DNA from 3 places in the Sulfitobacter sp. TCYB15 genome. Region 1 is predicted to be linked to each of the others. Evidence: riboswitches for the same ligand, from Rfam matches in the RefSeq annotation. Region 1 holds a riboswitch; each other region holds the start of a gene.

Evidence for each region. Region 1 has a riboswitch for cobalamin ahead of ABM428_RS14265 (DUF1636 domain-containing protein). Riboswitches for the same ligand answer to the same signal wherever they lie in the genome.
Region 2: it holds a riboswitch for cobalamin, as region 1 does, so the genes downstream of both, bluB (5,6-dimethylbenzimidazole synthase) here and ABM428_RS14265 (DUF1636 domain-containing protein) in region 1, are expected to answer to the same signal.
Region 3: it holds a riboswitch for cobalamin, as region 1 does, so the genes downstream of both, ABM428_RS07025 (ABC transporter substrate-binding protein) here and ABM428_RS14265 (DUF1636 domain-containing protein) in region 1, are expected to answer to the same signal.

Annotation. Positions count from the first base shown of each region.
Region 1 is NZ_CP159193.1:2,932,479-2,937,227, reverse strand. It holds gene cobN (cobaltochelatase subunit CobN) at 1-827, opposite strand, end outside; gene cobW (cobalamin biosynthesis protein CobW) at 834-1,868, opposite strand; gene ABM428_RS14265 (DUF1636 domain-containing protein) at 1,865-2,245, opposite strand; cobalamin riboswitch at 2,339-2,557, opposite strand; gene ABM428_RS14260 (cobyric acid synthase) at 2,724-4,184, shown strand; gene ABM428_RS14255 (biotin transporter BioY) at 4,280-4,749, shown strand, end outside.
Region 2 is NZ_CP159193.1:1,040,614-1,045,362, forward strand. It holds gene ABM428_RS05020 (BCCT family transporter) at 1-966, opposite strand, end outside; gene ABM428_RS05025 (hypothetical protein) at 1,333-2,094, shown strand; cobalamin riboswitch at 2,131-2,309, shown strand; gene bluB (5,6-dimethylbenzimidazole synthase) at 2,359-3,039, shown strand; gene ABM428_RS05035 (hypothetical protein) at 3,278-4,276, shown strand; tRNA gene ABM428_RS05040 (tRNA-Thr) at 4,465-4,539, opposite strand; gene ABM428_RS05045 (hypothetical protein) at 4,624-4,749, shown strand, end outside.
Region 3 is NZ_CP159193.1:1,468,873-1,473,621, forward strand. It holds gene ABM428_RS07020 (iron ABC transporter permease) at 1-944, opposite strand, end outside; gene ABM428_RS07025 (ABC transporter substrate-binding protein) at 965-1,981, opposite strand; cobalamin riboswitch at 2,125-2,324, opposite strand; tRNA gene ABM428_RS07030 (tRNA-Glu) at 2,447-2,521, opposite strand; gene ABM428_RS07035 (SDR family oxidoreductase) at 2,706-3,653, opposite strand; gene ABM428_RS07040 (AraC family transcriptional regulator) at 3,821-4,717, shown strand.

The DNA of each region.
Region 1 (4,749 bases):
CCCAGAACGGAGGGTTCATCCGGCCCGCGCTGGGCGGAGAAAGCGGTGGCGTTCACGATCACCGCCGGATCAAGCCGGGCGATCTGCTGCGCGATCCACGGCGCGGTGTCTCCCTTGAGGCTGGGCGCGAAGAGCCCCACGGCGTCAAAGCCACGCGCGTCGAGCGCGGTGATCAGCGCATCCACAGGATCGGTATCGGCAGCCGTCAGATAGGACCGGTAGAAGGTCACAATCGCGCGCGGCTTGTCGGAGGGGTCCGGCGCGGGGATCACGCCGGTGTGGGGGCGGTAGAACCCCGCCTCGGGCACGGTCTTGGCCCCTTTGGCCGGCCCCGCGTAAAGCCCCGCGGCCAGCGACAGCTGCGCCAGTGCCGCCTGCGCAGCCACCGCGCCGCCCGTATCGCACAGATGTTGCAAGCGTCTTAACGTCGAATGCGGCAGCGTCGACAGCGCGTCGAGCCGCGGGTCGGGTTGCCCGTCCGCAGGCAGCACCGCCAGCGCGATCTGCTGTTTGCGCGCCATATCCTGCAAGGTCGCCAGCCCGTAAGGCCAATAGCTTTCCCCCCCGATCAGCCGCACCAATACCGCCTTGGCCCCCGCAAGGGTCTGTTCGGCATAGGTATCGACCGACAACGGATGTTTCAGCGCGACCAGATTGGCCAGCCGCAACGACGGCAAGCCCCCTTCCGCACGATGCCAGCCTGCCGCGAAAGCCCCCAGATCACTGTCCGAAAAGGACAGCACCACCAGATCCGCCGGCGTCTGCCCCAGGTCTTGGGGCAGATCGCTTTGGTCCAGTCCGTGGCTTTCGCGAAAGACGACATGCATGGCGGCTTAGCCCTCCAGCACCGCGCGGATCGCGGCTTCGTTCACGTGATCATGCTCCGCGATCACAACCAGCTGGCTGCGGCGCGGCATGTCCCCCCAAGGGCGGTCGAACTGGCTGCGCACACGCTCGCCCACGGCCTGCACCAGCAGACGCATCGGTTTGTCCTGCACCGCGATATAGCCTTTGACGCGCAGGATTTTCTGCTCGCGCGCCAAGCGCAACACGGCGGCCTCAAGCGTGGCGACATCGGCGACTTCGCCCATGTCGATCACCACGCTTTCAAAGTCGTCATGTTCGTGATCGTCATGCCCGTCGTGGTGGCTGGGGCGCGCGTCGATGTCATCTTCGGCGGCGGCTTCCAGACCCAGCACAACGCGGGGGTCGATCACGCCTTCGGTCATCGGAATGATCGGCAGCTTGCGCGGCGCATGCGCCTCGATCACCTTGCGCGCGGCCTCGACGCCGTCGGGGCCTGCCAGATCGGCCTTGGACAGCAGCACGATGTCGGCGCAGGCGATCTGGTCTTCAAACACCTCGGACAAAGGCGTTTCGTGGTCCAGACTGTCGTCAGCATCGCGTTGCGCGGCCACGGCCTCCAGATCGGGGGCGAACTGCCCGCTGACCACGGCTTCGGCATCGGCCAGCGTAATCACGCCGTCCACGGTGATGCGCGACCGGATCGCTGGCCAGTCAAACGCCTTGAGCAAGGGCTTTGGCAGCGCTAGCCCCGACGTCTCGATCAGGATATGATCAGGCGTTTCAGGCAGGGCCATCAGCGCTTCGATGGTGGGGATGAAGTCATCGGCCACGGTGCAGCAGATACAGCCGTTTGCCAGCTCGACGATGTTCTCGGCGGGGCAATTGTCAATCGCGCAGGATTTCAGGATGTCGCCATCCACACCGGCAGTGCCGAATTCATTGACCAGCACGGCCAGACGCTTGGAGCCCGCGTTCTCCATCAGGTGACGGATAAAGGTGGTTTTGCCAGCGCCCAGAAAGCCGGTGATCACGGTAACGGGGATTTTGGTAAGGTTGGTCATTCGGTAGGCTCCTGTGGGGGAATGCGGGCGATGGATTGTTTGCGGAAGACCACGGGGCGTTCGCGCCAGGGCACCACGCCATCAGAGGTCTGGGCATAGGCAGAGACGCCCTTCACGATATCGGACAAATGCGCGTCCGTGTCGAGATCGCCGTACACATAGGTCCAGCGCGACGGGCCACCCGACAGGACCATCGAACAGCCCCGCGAACAGGCCGACAGACATTCGGCTCCGCGCAGCTGCACACCGTCGGGCAGATGCCCCGACAGCGCGTCAAACAGCTGTTGCCCGGGGCGCGGCGCGTCCTCGGCGGTGATCTGACCTGCGCGACAGGTGGTGCAGATGGTGACGGTGACCGGTTGATCCGTGGTGGTCATATCTTGCCTCATACGTCGATGGGCCAAGGGGGATCGCCAGCAGCGAACGACATGCGAACAGCGTTCTAGGCCAGTCGCGAAACACCCCGTTCGCCCGTTACAAACTATGCTGGCAGGTCTCCCGGCTTGCGGATCTAAGGCAGCTTGCCTTGCGAACCTTCACCTTCCCAGCCTGCGGGCCAGTGGTTGAAAGTTCTCTCCGGTCACGGTCGCGGGGGCGGCTGCGCTTGGCGCTGACCCAAGGCTGGATCAATGCGTATCGCGTTCCCTCTTCGCCTGTCTAGGACAGGAACCAACATACGCCCTGCATTGGTCATTTGCCCGCCCCTGTCAAGCTGCGCCTGTCATAACGCAGGGGCCAAACCCGCTTTGCGCCGATTTTCCCGCGGGCGACCAATGCGCAGGGCCGCGCGCGGATGCTTGACGGGATCACCGCAGGCTGACACCAAGGGCTGCACAAAAAACACGAGGTCCCGCCATGCCCACCCGCGCCATCATGATCCAGGGCACCGGATCGAATGTGGGGAAATCCATGCTGGTGGCGGGCCTGTGCCGCGCGGCGACGCGTCGGGGGCTTTCCGTCGCGCCGTTCAAGCCGCAGAACATGTCGAACAACGCCGCCGTCACCGAGGACGGCGGAGAGATCGGCCGCGCCCAAGCTCTGCAAGCGATCGCCTGCGGGCGGCCCCTGTCGGTGCATATGAACCCCATCCTGCTGAAGCCCGAAACCGACAGCGGATCGCAGGTGATCGTGCAAGGGCAGCGCCATAGCACCCTGCAAGCGCGTGACTTCAGCAAGGCCCGCGCAGGGCTGATGACCCCCGTGCTTCAAAGCTTCGGAATCCTCGGGCAAAGCGCCGATCTGATCATCGTCGAAGGCGCCGGCAGCCCGGCAGAGGTAAACCTACGCCAGAACGACCTTGCCAATATGGGCTTTGCCCGCGCCGCAGGTGTACCCGTTGTTTTGGCCGGAGACATCAACCGTGGCGGCGTCATCGCCCAGATCGTGGGCACCCAAGTGGTAATGGACCCGGAAGACGCGGCGATGATCACCGGCTTTCTAGTCAACAAGTTCCGCGGCGATGTCAGCCTTTTTGACGACGGCTACCGCGAGATTGAACGCCGCACCGGCTGGACGGGGTTCGGCACATTGCCGTGGTTTGCCAACGCGCATCTGCTGCCCGCCGAAGACGCGGTGGACCTGTCGCGCGCCCCCTCCGACGGCGGGTTCCACATCGTCTGCCCCATGCTCTCGCGCATCTCGAACTTCGACGACCTCGACCCGCTGGCGGCGGAGCCGTCGGTGCGGCTGACCATGGTCCCCCCCGGCACGCCGCTGCCCGCGGACGCCGATCTGGTGATCCTGCCGGGCACGAAATCCACCCGCGGCGATCTGGCTTTTCTGCGCGCCCAAGGCTGGGACATCGACCTTTATGCTCATGTGCGGCGCGGCGGCGCGGTGCTGGGAATTTGCGGCGGCTACCAGATGCTGGGACGGTTTATCGAGGATCCGCAGGGCTTCGAGGGCCCCGCGGGCCGCGAAGAGGGGCTGGGCCTGCTGGATGTCGAAACCCGCATGGCCCCGGACAAGACCCTGACCCGCGTCACCGCCGACCATGCCGCCACGGGCACGCAGATCGACGGCTATGAAATCCACATCGGTCAGACGGTGGGGGCCGATTGCGCCACGCCCTTTGCGCATATCAACGGCACCCCCGACGGGGCAGGGTCGCGCGATGGCAAGATCACCGGCACCTATCTGCACGGGCTCTTTACCAACGATAGTTTCCGCAGTGCCTGGTTGGCGCAACTGGGGCTGGGGGCAGGGCCGACCTCCTACAGTCAGACCGTGGAAGATACGCTCGACGCGCTGGCCGACCATATGGAAACCCATCTGGACGTGTCCGCCCTGCTGGCCTGTGCCGCACCGGTTGCATAACACCCGCGCTGACCTTTGGTCACGATCACGACGCTTGCTTAATTTTGTGATCGCGGGGATACATGCCGTCAAATTTACGCAAAGGACCCTTTGTTATGGAACGTAACCTGACCCTCGTTGCGCTGTTCGCTGCCCTGATTGCAGCACTTGCGTTGATCCCGAAATTCTCGCTTGGCTTTGGCGTGCCGATCACGGCGCAAAGCTTGGGCATCATGCTTTGCGGGACCGTGCTGGGGGCCAAACGCGGCGCGCTGGCCGTGCTGCTCTTCTTGCTGCTGGTCGCTTTGGGGCTGCCGCTTCTGGCCGGTGGCAACGGGGGGCTGGGTGCCTTCATGCTGCCGTCCTCGGGCTTCCTGATCGGCTTCCCCGTGGCGGCTTTTGTCACCGGCCTGATCGTCGAAAAATGGTACGGGCCCTCGCTGACCATCGTTGCGGCGGTTGCTTCGGTCATCGGCGGGATCGTCGTGCTCTATATCTTCGGGATCATCGGCCTGTCGATCGCGCTGGATAAATCGCTGCTGGAATCCGCCGCGCTGGTGACCGTGTTCATCCCCGGTGACCTGAT
Region 2 (4,749 bases), 1.1 Mb from region 1:
CAGCACGAAGGCCAGCAGCAAAAACGCCAGACCCATGTTGATCTCTGACAGGACTTTGACGCCGCCATCAAGGCCGCGCAGCACGGATACGGTCGCAATCGCGGTGATGCCGGTGATCAGCAGAACCTGAGTTGTGGGGCCAACCGCCACACCAAAGAGCTCGTTCAAGCCCGCGTTGGCTTGGGTGGCACCCAGACCAAGCGATGTCGCCAGACCAAAGAGCGTTGCAAATACGGCGAGAATGTCGATCACGTGACCGGGCCAGCCCCAGACGCGTTCCCCCAGGATCGGGTAAAAGGCAGAGCGGATGGTCAGGGGAAGACCCTTGTTATAGCTGAACAGCGCCAGCGCCAGCCCAACAACGGCATAGATCGCCCAAGGGTGCAGGCCCCAGTGGTAGATCGTGGCCGCCATACCCAGACGCACCGCTTCGGCCTGATCGCCCGCGGCCGCGCCCAAAGGTGCCCAATCGGTGCGCAGGCCGTCTTCGCCAACAGCAGTGCCACCCATGGAGCTCGAGAAATGCGATAGCGGTTCAGAGACGCCATAGAACATCAGACCGATGCCCATGCCCGCCGCGAACAGCATCGAGAACCATCCAAGGTAGGTGTAGTCGGGGCTTGCTTCGGCCCCGCCAAGACGCACACGGCCCAAAGGCGTGACGATCAGGAACAGGCAGAACAGCACAAAGATGTTGCCGGCAGAGATAAAGAACCAGTCAAAGCCCTTTGTCACCGACGAAAACAGCCATGTGAACAGCGCGCCAGACTGTTCGGGCAGCGCGAGTGTATAGAATACAAAGGCAACAATACACACACCCGAGATCGCGAAGACCGGGTTGTGAATGTCGAAGCCGAAGGGCCCCACGCTGCCTTCTTTGTTGTCTTGGCCGATCTCGTAATCCGTGTCGATTACGGCAGCGGCCCCGTCGGGTGTCGGGATACCCGGCGACGTTTCATCTGTCATTAGATGCTCTCCATTTTATGTATTTGCGACTAATCATAGCGCAACTCCGACAAAACGACCACCGCTGCGCGGGAATTAAGTAAATGAATATCATGGCTTAGCCCCCGGATGCGGGCTTGACGCCCCGTTTGCGGGTCGCGGGCTATGCGTTTTTTCCGTGGTTTACCGCGAATCCCCTCTTTGGATTCGGGTGAAACACCGGGGCGGATCCGCGTGCCACACTGCCCAAGCCCGTCTGAACGGAGGGGGCAACCGCACCGCGGGATAGCGCCCTATCCCAAAAGATATGCCGTCCTATCCGTCCATGGCCCCGACCCACCTGCTTGCGCAAATGAAAGCGCGGGCGTCTGCGGTCACCATGGTCCCATGACAAATTTTTTCATCATGGGGGATGATATGAAAGTTACTTGCACACTACCAATTATCGCAACCGCGGCACTTCTGGCCGCTACCACTGTCAGCGCCGAAGGGTTCAGCCTGTCCGGTGCGCGCTCTGCCATGCAAAGCGACATCTCGTTCAACGTCATGCAATCCGCAGGGCAGGGCCAGATCAAGCTGCGCCATAAGACCCAGCCCAAAGCGCAGGTCCGGTCCAAAACCGTGAGCAGCCGCAGCCGGTCTTTCCAAGAGCTCAGCGGGGTCAGCACTGCCGCGGACCTCAAAAGCCTCATCGCTTGGGCCGAGGCGGGCCCAAAGGGTTATGACGCCGTGCAATACGGGGCCAAACGGCTGCCGCCACAGCGTCCGACGCAAATGACCATCGGCGAGATCTACCGCTGGATCGACCGCACGCCGGGCCAACCGCATGCCATCGGTCGATACCAGTTCATTCCATCCACGCTGCGCAGTCTGGTGCGACAGGCGGGCCTGAGCAAGAATGACCGCTTTACCTCGGCGGTTCAGGACGGGCTGGCGGATATCCTTTTGGTCGACGCGGGGTTTAACGCCTTCAAGAAAGGCAAGATCAGCCGCCACCGCTTTATGGAAAACCTTGCACGTATCTGGGCCGGTTTCCCGACCTCTAACGGGCGATCCTATTATCACGGCTATGCAGGCAACAAGGCCGTCATCTCGTGGAACGAGTTCGACGCCGTAATGAAGAAGATTTTCGCAACCAAACGCGGTTGACCCCCGCGTTAGGGCTTGTTCCGGGCGGACAGCCGTGGCCCAATGTCCGGGTCTGGTGTCCGCCTCGCGGAAGAATCGGGAAGCTGGTGAAACTCCGGCACGTGCCCAACGCTGTAATGGGGATGGTTTGCGCATAGGCCACTGGACTATTCCGGGAAGGCGCGCGGACCAGACGACCCTAAGTCAGAAGACCGGCCAGACAGTACAGCTTGCCCCGCATGGACAGCGGGATTGGCGCATAAACGTATTGTTGGGGACTGAACAATGCCGATACCCTCTGCGCTGGCACCCGCCGCGCCTTTTTCAGATGCTGAACGCGACGCCGTCTACAAGGCGATCTTCACCCGCCGCGATGTACGTGATCAGTTTTTACCCGATCCAGTGGCCGAGGACGTGTTGCACCGCATACTGACCGCCGCGCATCACGCACCGTCAGTCGGGTTGTCACAGCCGTGGAATTTCATCGTCATCCGCGATCAGGCCGCACGCGATCAGGTCTGGCAAGCCTTCAACCGCGCCAACGAGGAAGCCGCGCAGATGTTCGAGGGCGACCGCCAGACAAGCTACAGGTCGCTGAAGCTCGAAGGTATCCGCAAGGCACCGGTCAATATCTGCGTGACCTGTGACCGCAGCCGTGGCGGTAAGGTCGTGCTGGGGCGCACCCATAATCAAAGCATGGATCTTTATAGCACCGTCTGCGCGATCCAGAACCTCTGGCTTGCCGCCCGCGCCGAGGGCATCGGGATGGGCTGGGTCAGCGTGTTCCGCGATGCCGATCTGCGTGACCTGCTGAAGATCCCCGACCGGATAGAGATCGTCGGCTACCTCTGTCTGGGTCACGTGGACGAGCTTTACCAGACGCCCGAACTTGAGGTGAAAGGCTGGAGCAAGCGGCTCCCCGTGGACGAGATGATCTTTGACGGTACGTGGCAGGGCGACCTGTAGTCACTGCCCGTCCCGCTCACCTTGTCATCTCCCGCAGTACGGGTAATTTGCGCGGTCAGCGGAACTATGCCGGTTCCCTGACGTTGCCTTTGTGAAGCCAGTGCATCCCGCGTCTGGCACGCAAAGAGGAAGTATTCAAAATGGGCGGTATCATTTATCTCGTTGGTCTTGTGGTCGTGGTTATGGCGGTGCTGTCGCTGGTCGGCTTGGCGTAATCAAACGCCGGGGAGGCATTTACATGAACACGACACTCACTGAAAAAACTGCCGATGGATCCTATGTCGACTGGCCCGCAATTTTCGCGGGCACCGTTGTCGCTGTGGCAATCGGCCTTTTGCTGACCACCTTCGGCGCGGCACTTGGCCTGTCGTCGATCACGCTGGACGGAACCGACAATTCATCGACGCTTGAACTGGTTGTGACCGCGCTGTGGATGGTGATCACGCTGGTCGCCTCCTATCTGGCCGGTGGTTATATCGCGGGCCGCATGCGCCGCCGCGTCGAAAGCGCTACGGATGATGAAGTCACTTCACGTGACGGGATCAACGGTCTGGTTGTTTGGGGCCTCGGCTCTGTGATCACCGCCGTGATGCTATCCAGCGCGCTGAGCTTTGCAGCCAATACCGCGGGCAATGTTGCTGCGGGTGCAGGCAAAGCAGCTGGTACGGTCGTCGAAGCTGCGGGCTCTGCCGTGGGAGGTGCTGCCTCCGGACTGGCCGATGCGGCGGGTGCTGCAATCCCGGATGAGGCCAAGAATGATCCGACCGATTACCTGTCGAACCAGCTTTTGCGCCCCAATCAGGTCGACCCGTTGACAGCCGATCCCGAGCAATTGGCAGAGCAGACCGCCAGCATCGTCGCGAATATCTACCGCACGGGTGAGGTGAGCGAGGAAGACCGGACCTATCTTGCCGGCGCTGTTGCCGCACGCACCGATCTGACCCAAGCTCAGGCGAAAGAGCGTGTGGACCAGATCGTGACCCAAGCGCAGGAAGCGCGTCAGGAAGTCGAAGACGCTGTAGCCGCTGCCAAGGCCGAGGCTGAACAGGCCGCAGCAGAGGCGAAAGAAGCAGCGGTTGAAGCTGCGCAAACCGCGCGTAACGCCGGTATCCTGACCGCCTTTGTGCTGGCCGCCGCGTCGCTGATTGCCGGTGTGGCATCCTTTGCAGGGTCGGTCCACGGGGGCCGCCACCGCGATCAGGGCCGTCTGTTTGCCGGTCTGACATATCGCGGCTAAATTGCTTCACGTGAAAATCAAAACCCCGGCGGCGCAAGTGGTCGGGGTTTTCTTATGCCATCGTGATTCGGGATGTTTCGGGGCAGGGGGCGCTGCGACGACTTCAGGCGCATCCATGGCACATGCCAAAACCGCAACGCCAGATAAATAAGGCATCAGGGCAAAGCGATATGTTTAAAGGGGGGATCTGGTGCTGAAGGGGAGGATTGAACTCCCGACCTCGTCATTACCAATGACGCGCTCTACCACTGAGCTACTCCAGCACTGTGGGCGGGTGATTAGACCCATTCGCAATATGGTGCAAGCGTAATCTGGACCATATCGGTCCGCTGCGCTAGACAATCGACATGTCAAAGGATACCGCCCCACAAAAGCCGCCAAAACCCAATGTATTGCGGGAAGACAGGCTGAAAGCCGCGCTGAAAGCCAATATGGGCCGACGCAAGGCGCAAGCGCGTGCGCGCAGCGACAAA
Region 3 (4,749 bases), 1.5 Mb from region 1:
TGGCCCGGTACAATCACCCTCGAAATTACATCGGCAAAGACCAGAAACACCGCCCCCGCCAGTGCGGAAGCAGGCACAAGGATCGCGTGACGATGCCCCACGACGATACGCATGGCATGGGGGATCACCAGCCCGACAAAGCCGATCGCACCCACCACCGAGACCATTACCGCCGTGACCAGCGCCGCCGTGCCGATCAGCAGCAGCTGCACGCGGCGCACCGGAATGCCCAAGGACGCGGCGCTGTCGCTGCCGAAGGTAAAGGCATCCAGCGCGCGGGCGTGCCACAGGCAGGCCAGCAGCCCGATCATCGCCGCGGGCAGGGCGCTTAGTACATCGGGCCAGCGCACGCCCGACATATTCCCCAAAAGCCAGAACATGATGGCACGGGCCTGTTCGGCATTGGCCGATTTCGTGATCATCAGCGCGGTCAGAGCGTTGAACATCTGGCTGCCCGCAATACCGGCCAGCACGATCACGCCCGCGGCTTGCAGACCCACACCGCCCCCTGCCGCCTGCGCCAGCAAGGCGACAAAGGCAAAGGCCACCAGCGCCCCGCTGAACGCACCGATAGACAGCGAGATGGCACCACCCCCCAGCCCGAGGATGGTCACCGCCACAGCACCCGTGGACGCCCCCGCGGAGATGCCCAGCAGATAGGGATCCGCCAGCGCATTGCGCAGCAGTGCTTGCAACACGACGCCCGACAGCGCCAGACCGGCGCCACAGCACATCGCCACCACGGCCCGCGCCATGCGGTAGTTCCACACGATGCCCTCGTCGATCTTGTCCACCGCATAGCCCGCGTTCAGCGCCTTGTTGGCCAGCACCTTCAGCACCACCAGCGGCGGGATAGAGACCTCGCCGATGGCCGCACCAAACAGCAATGCGGCCAGCAGCACCGGCGGGATGATCACCCACCAGTGCCACTGCGGCCTGCGCATCACAGAGCGGTCGATTGCGGTCATTTGGCTAGATCGAAACCGGACAGCGCGTCAGCCATCGTTTCCAGCGCATAGATCGCACGCACGGTCGGGTCCATCGCATGGGCGTCCATGGTGATGATGCGGCCCTCTTTCACCGCGGTCATCTCGCGGGCGACGGGGTCGTTCATCAGGAAGGTGCGTTTTTTCTCGATGTCATCCGCGGGGAAGCGGCGACGGTCCATTTTGGCGAGCACGATGAAGGTCGGGTCGGATTTCGCCAGAGTCTCCCATCCGACCAGCGGCCATTCCTCGGCCGAGGTCACGACGTTTTCGACGCCAAGCTTGTCCATCATATAGGCGGGCACACCCTGTTGACCTGCCACATAAGGGTCCGCCGCCATCTCGGACGACGAGAACCAGAACAGCGCCGAGGTGCCTTGGGGCAGGTTCAGCGATTTGGCTTTCTCGACCGCCTTTGCCTCGCGCGATTGCAGGTCTGCCAGCAGCGTGGCACCGGCGTCTTGCGCGTTGTAGATACGGGCGAGCTCTTCGATGCTGGTATACAGCTGCTGGGTCGTGAACAGTTCAGATCGCGTGCCGTCCGCGCCGACAGAGTTATCCTTGGCCGCGCAATCGGTGGGCATCACATAGGTCGGCACGCCCACCTCGTGAAAGCTGTCGCGGGTGCCGACCATACCTTCGGGGCCGACATGCCATTCATACATAACGGTGACCAGATCGGGGCGTTTGCCCAACACGCTTTCAAAGCTGGGGTCGTTGTCCGCCAGCCGTTCAATCGCATCGTTTGTCTCTTTGAACTCTGGCAAAACGGGGCTGAACCAGACAGAGGTTCCCGCGATCCGGTCCTGCTGGCCCAGCAGATACAGGATCTCTGTCGTGGATTGCCCGATGGTCACAGTGGTCTGGGGGGCCGCGTCAAAGCTGAGCGTATGGCCGCAGTTGTCGATGGTCAGCGGATAGTCTGTCTCTGCGCCAAGCGCGGTGCTGCCCGCAAGGCTCGCAATCAGGGTCAGGCTGGAAAAAACTGGTTTCATATCAAGGGCTCCGGTTGGTCCGATGCCGGGGTCTTTGAATAGAAAGAGAAGGGGCCAGCCAAATGGCGCGCGGGCGCATTTTGGTCTGCGCGTGTGGTAAGATCCGGTCCCATCATCATCCTCTCCCGAGCAACCCCGCCCGGTGTTTCAGGTTCAGTGTCGGCAGGTCTCCTGACTGACGGATCGCGGCTGTCCCCGCCTTCCCGGACCTTGAGGCCCAGTGGCATGATGGAGGTAGCTCACCGTCTACAGTTGCGGGGGCAGTTCCGGTTCATCCACACCAAAGCGCGGATGGCGAATTCCCTATTATTTCCCGAAGGAAACCGACCCGGTTTCGATGACAGTTGTCCGCCCACCCGTCAAGTTGCGTTTTTGCGGTCGTCATCGCGGGACAAAGGCAAATAACGCAGGCCACGGTTCCGCAGAACGGGCGAGAGGCAAATAACAAAGGGATGGAAAACCAAGTGGCAGCCCGTAGGGGAGTCGAACCCCTCTTTTCAGGTTGAAAACCTGACGTCCTAACCGATAGACGAACGGGCCACTTAACTTGTGAGCGCTTCTTTAGGCAAAGCCATCGGCGGGCGCAAGTGCAAGCCGCATGAGAAAGCGGGGAAATACGGCAAAAAAATCACAGATTTTAATGCCGTACTTCAAGGGGCGTATGGCGAGGGGGGATCGTCGCGTGAAACGCGCGCTGCGCTCGGGATGCGGGCGCGCGTTTCCCTTAGATTTCCCAGTGAAGACCCGTCGCTTTTTCGGAGACGGTCCAGAGTTTCTCCATCACGGGTTTGTCGTAGGCATGAGGGTTCAGCGTGCCTTTGCCAACGGGCCCTCCGGTTTGCAGCCATCCGGTCGGGCCATAAAGCGCGCGCTGTGCCAACCCGTCTTCGGTCGCGCACATGACCTCGGGATACGCGCCTTTTTCGGCGGATTGCACCATTGGCGTCTTGCTCATCATCCACCAGGTGACCCGTGTGAAAAGCCCGCCGCTTGTGCTGATCAGCGAGGTCGCCGACGCGCCGGGGTGGCAGACGTACACTTCAACGCGGCTGTCGGTGGCTTTCTGCCGGTCCTGAAGCTCATAGGCAAACATCATCTGCGCCAGCTTGCTTTGGCTGTAGACCGCGTTGGCGCTATAGTTCTTGTCCCAGTTCATGTCGTCGAACTGTATCGTCTTGATCCCCATGTTGTACCCGAGGCTGGACACCACAACGATCCGGCCCGCACTTTCCTGAATGCGATCAAACAGCATCCCGCACAGCAGGAAGTGTCCGTAGTGGTTGGTGCCAAGCTGGCTTTCGAACCCGTCAACGGTCAGTTGCTGTGTCGGCACCTGTGCGATGGCTGCGTTGCAGATCAGCGCGTCAATCCGGGGAACGGTGCGTTGTACCTCCTCCGCCGCGGCGCGCACGCTGGCCAGATCTGACAGATCCATCCGCACAAAGCTCACCTCGGCGTTGGGACCGAACGTGTCCTTGAGCGTTTTGACCGCGGCGATGGATTTGTCGGCGTTGCGGTTCAGCATGACGACTTTTGCCCCCTTGGACAGCAGGATGCGCGTGGCCTGAAAGCCCGCACCGGCCGTCGTGCCGGTGATGAGATATGTTTTCCCCTTGAGCGATCCAAGGCGATCAGGTGTCCAGCCTTTGGGTCCGAAAGTCGTGTCCTTCATCGTCATGTTCCTTTTCGATGTCAGCGCGGCAGCGATGCGCGCTGTGTTTGGTGTTGAAGGGTAAATAGCTCTCGGTTGGCTCTCAAAACAGGCGAGATCGTCGCGAATACTTGCCTGATTGTATCACGCGCTTGCGAAAAGCGGATGTGACGCAGTAGATTGCCCTCATGAGCAAAGACCAGATCAGACAGCTAATCCGAAACAACGCGACCCAAGAGGGGCTGACGGGAACCGGCATTGACGGGGTGCGCCTGTTTCGGGCCACGCAGGCGATTCCTTGCGTGCCGGCGGTCTATGAACCCAGCGTTATTGCTATCGTCAGCGGCGCGAAAGAGGCCGTGCTGGACGGGCAGAGGTACATTTATGACGACAGCCGATATATGTGCTGCCCGATGTCGATGCCGGTGAAGGCGGGCACGCCGACCGCCTCTGCCGAAAGCCCGCTCTACGGGGTTATCATTTCGCTCGATAAGCGGATGATGACAGAACTGTCGATGGAGATGGAAAATACCGGCAATGTGATTCCCGAGGTCAAAGGCGGTTTGCGCGCGCAGGGGATCAGGCTGGCCGCTTGGGATGATGCCTTTGCCGACGCGCTGCTGCGTTTGCTGCAATTGGGTGGCAATCCGGCGGATACGGCGATCCTTGGCGAGGCACGGCTGCGCGAGCTTTACTACGCGATCCTGAAGGGGGAGGCAGGGCGTTTTGCCAGACAGGCCTTCGGCGCGGGCAATGCGATCGCACGGTCGATCGCGCATGTATCCTCTCACCTGGACGCGCCGATCTCTATTGATGATATGGCGTCCCGCGCCGGGATGAGCCGCGCCGCCTTTCACCGCAAGTTCAAGCAGGTGACGACGATGGCCCCGATCCAGTTTGTCAAATCCATGCGGCTCAACAATGCGGCGATGAAGATCGCAGGCGGCATGTCCGTGAACGAAGCGGCGGTCGATGTGGGATACGTCAGCCCGTCGCAATTCAGTCGCGAATTCAGGCGGATGTACGGGCAATCCCCGCGCCAATGGGGGGATGCCCAGCAGTTTCCGGTTGAAATGGGCCAATAAGGGGCTGCCATCGCCTGTGCGTTGGCAGCTCC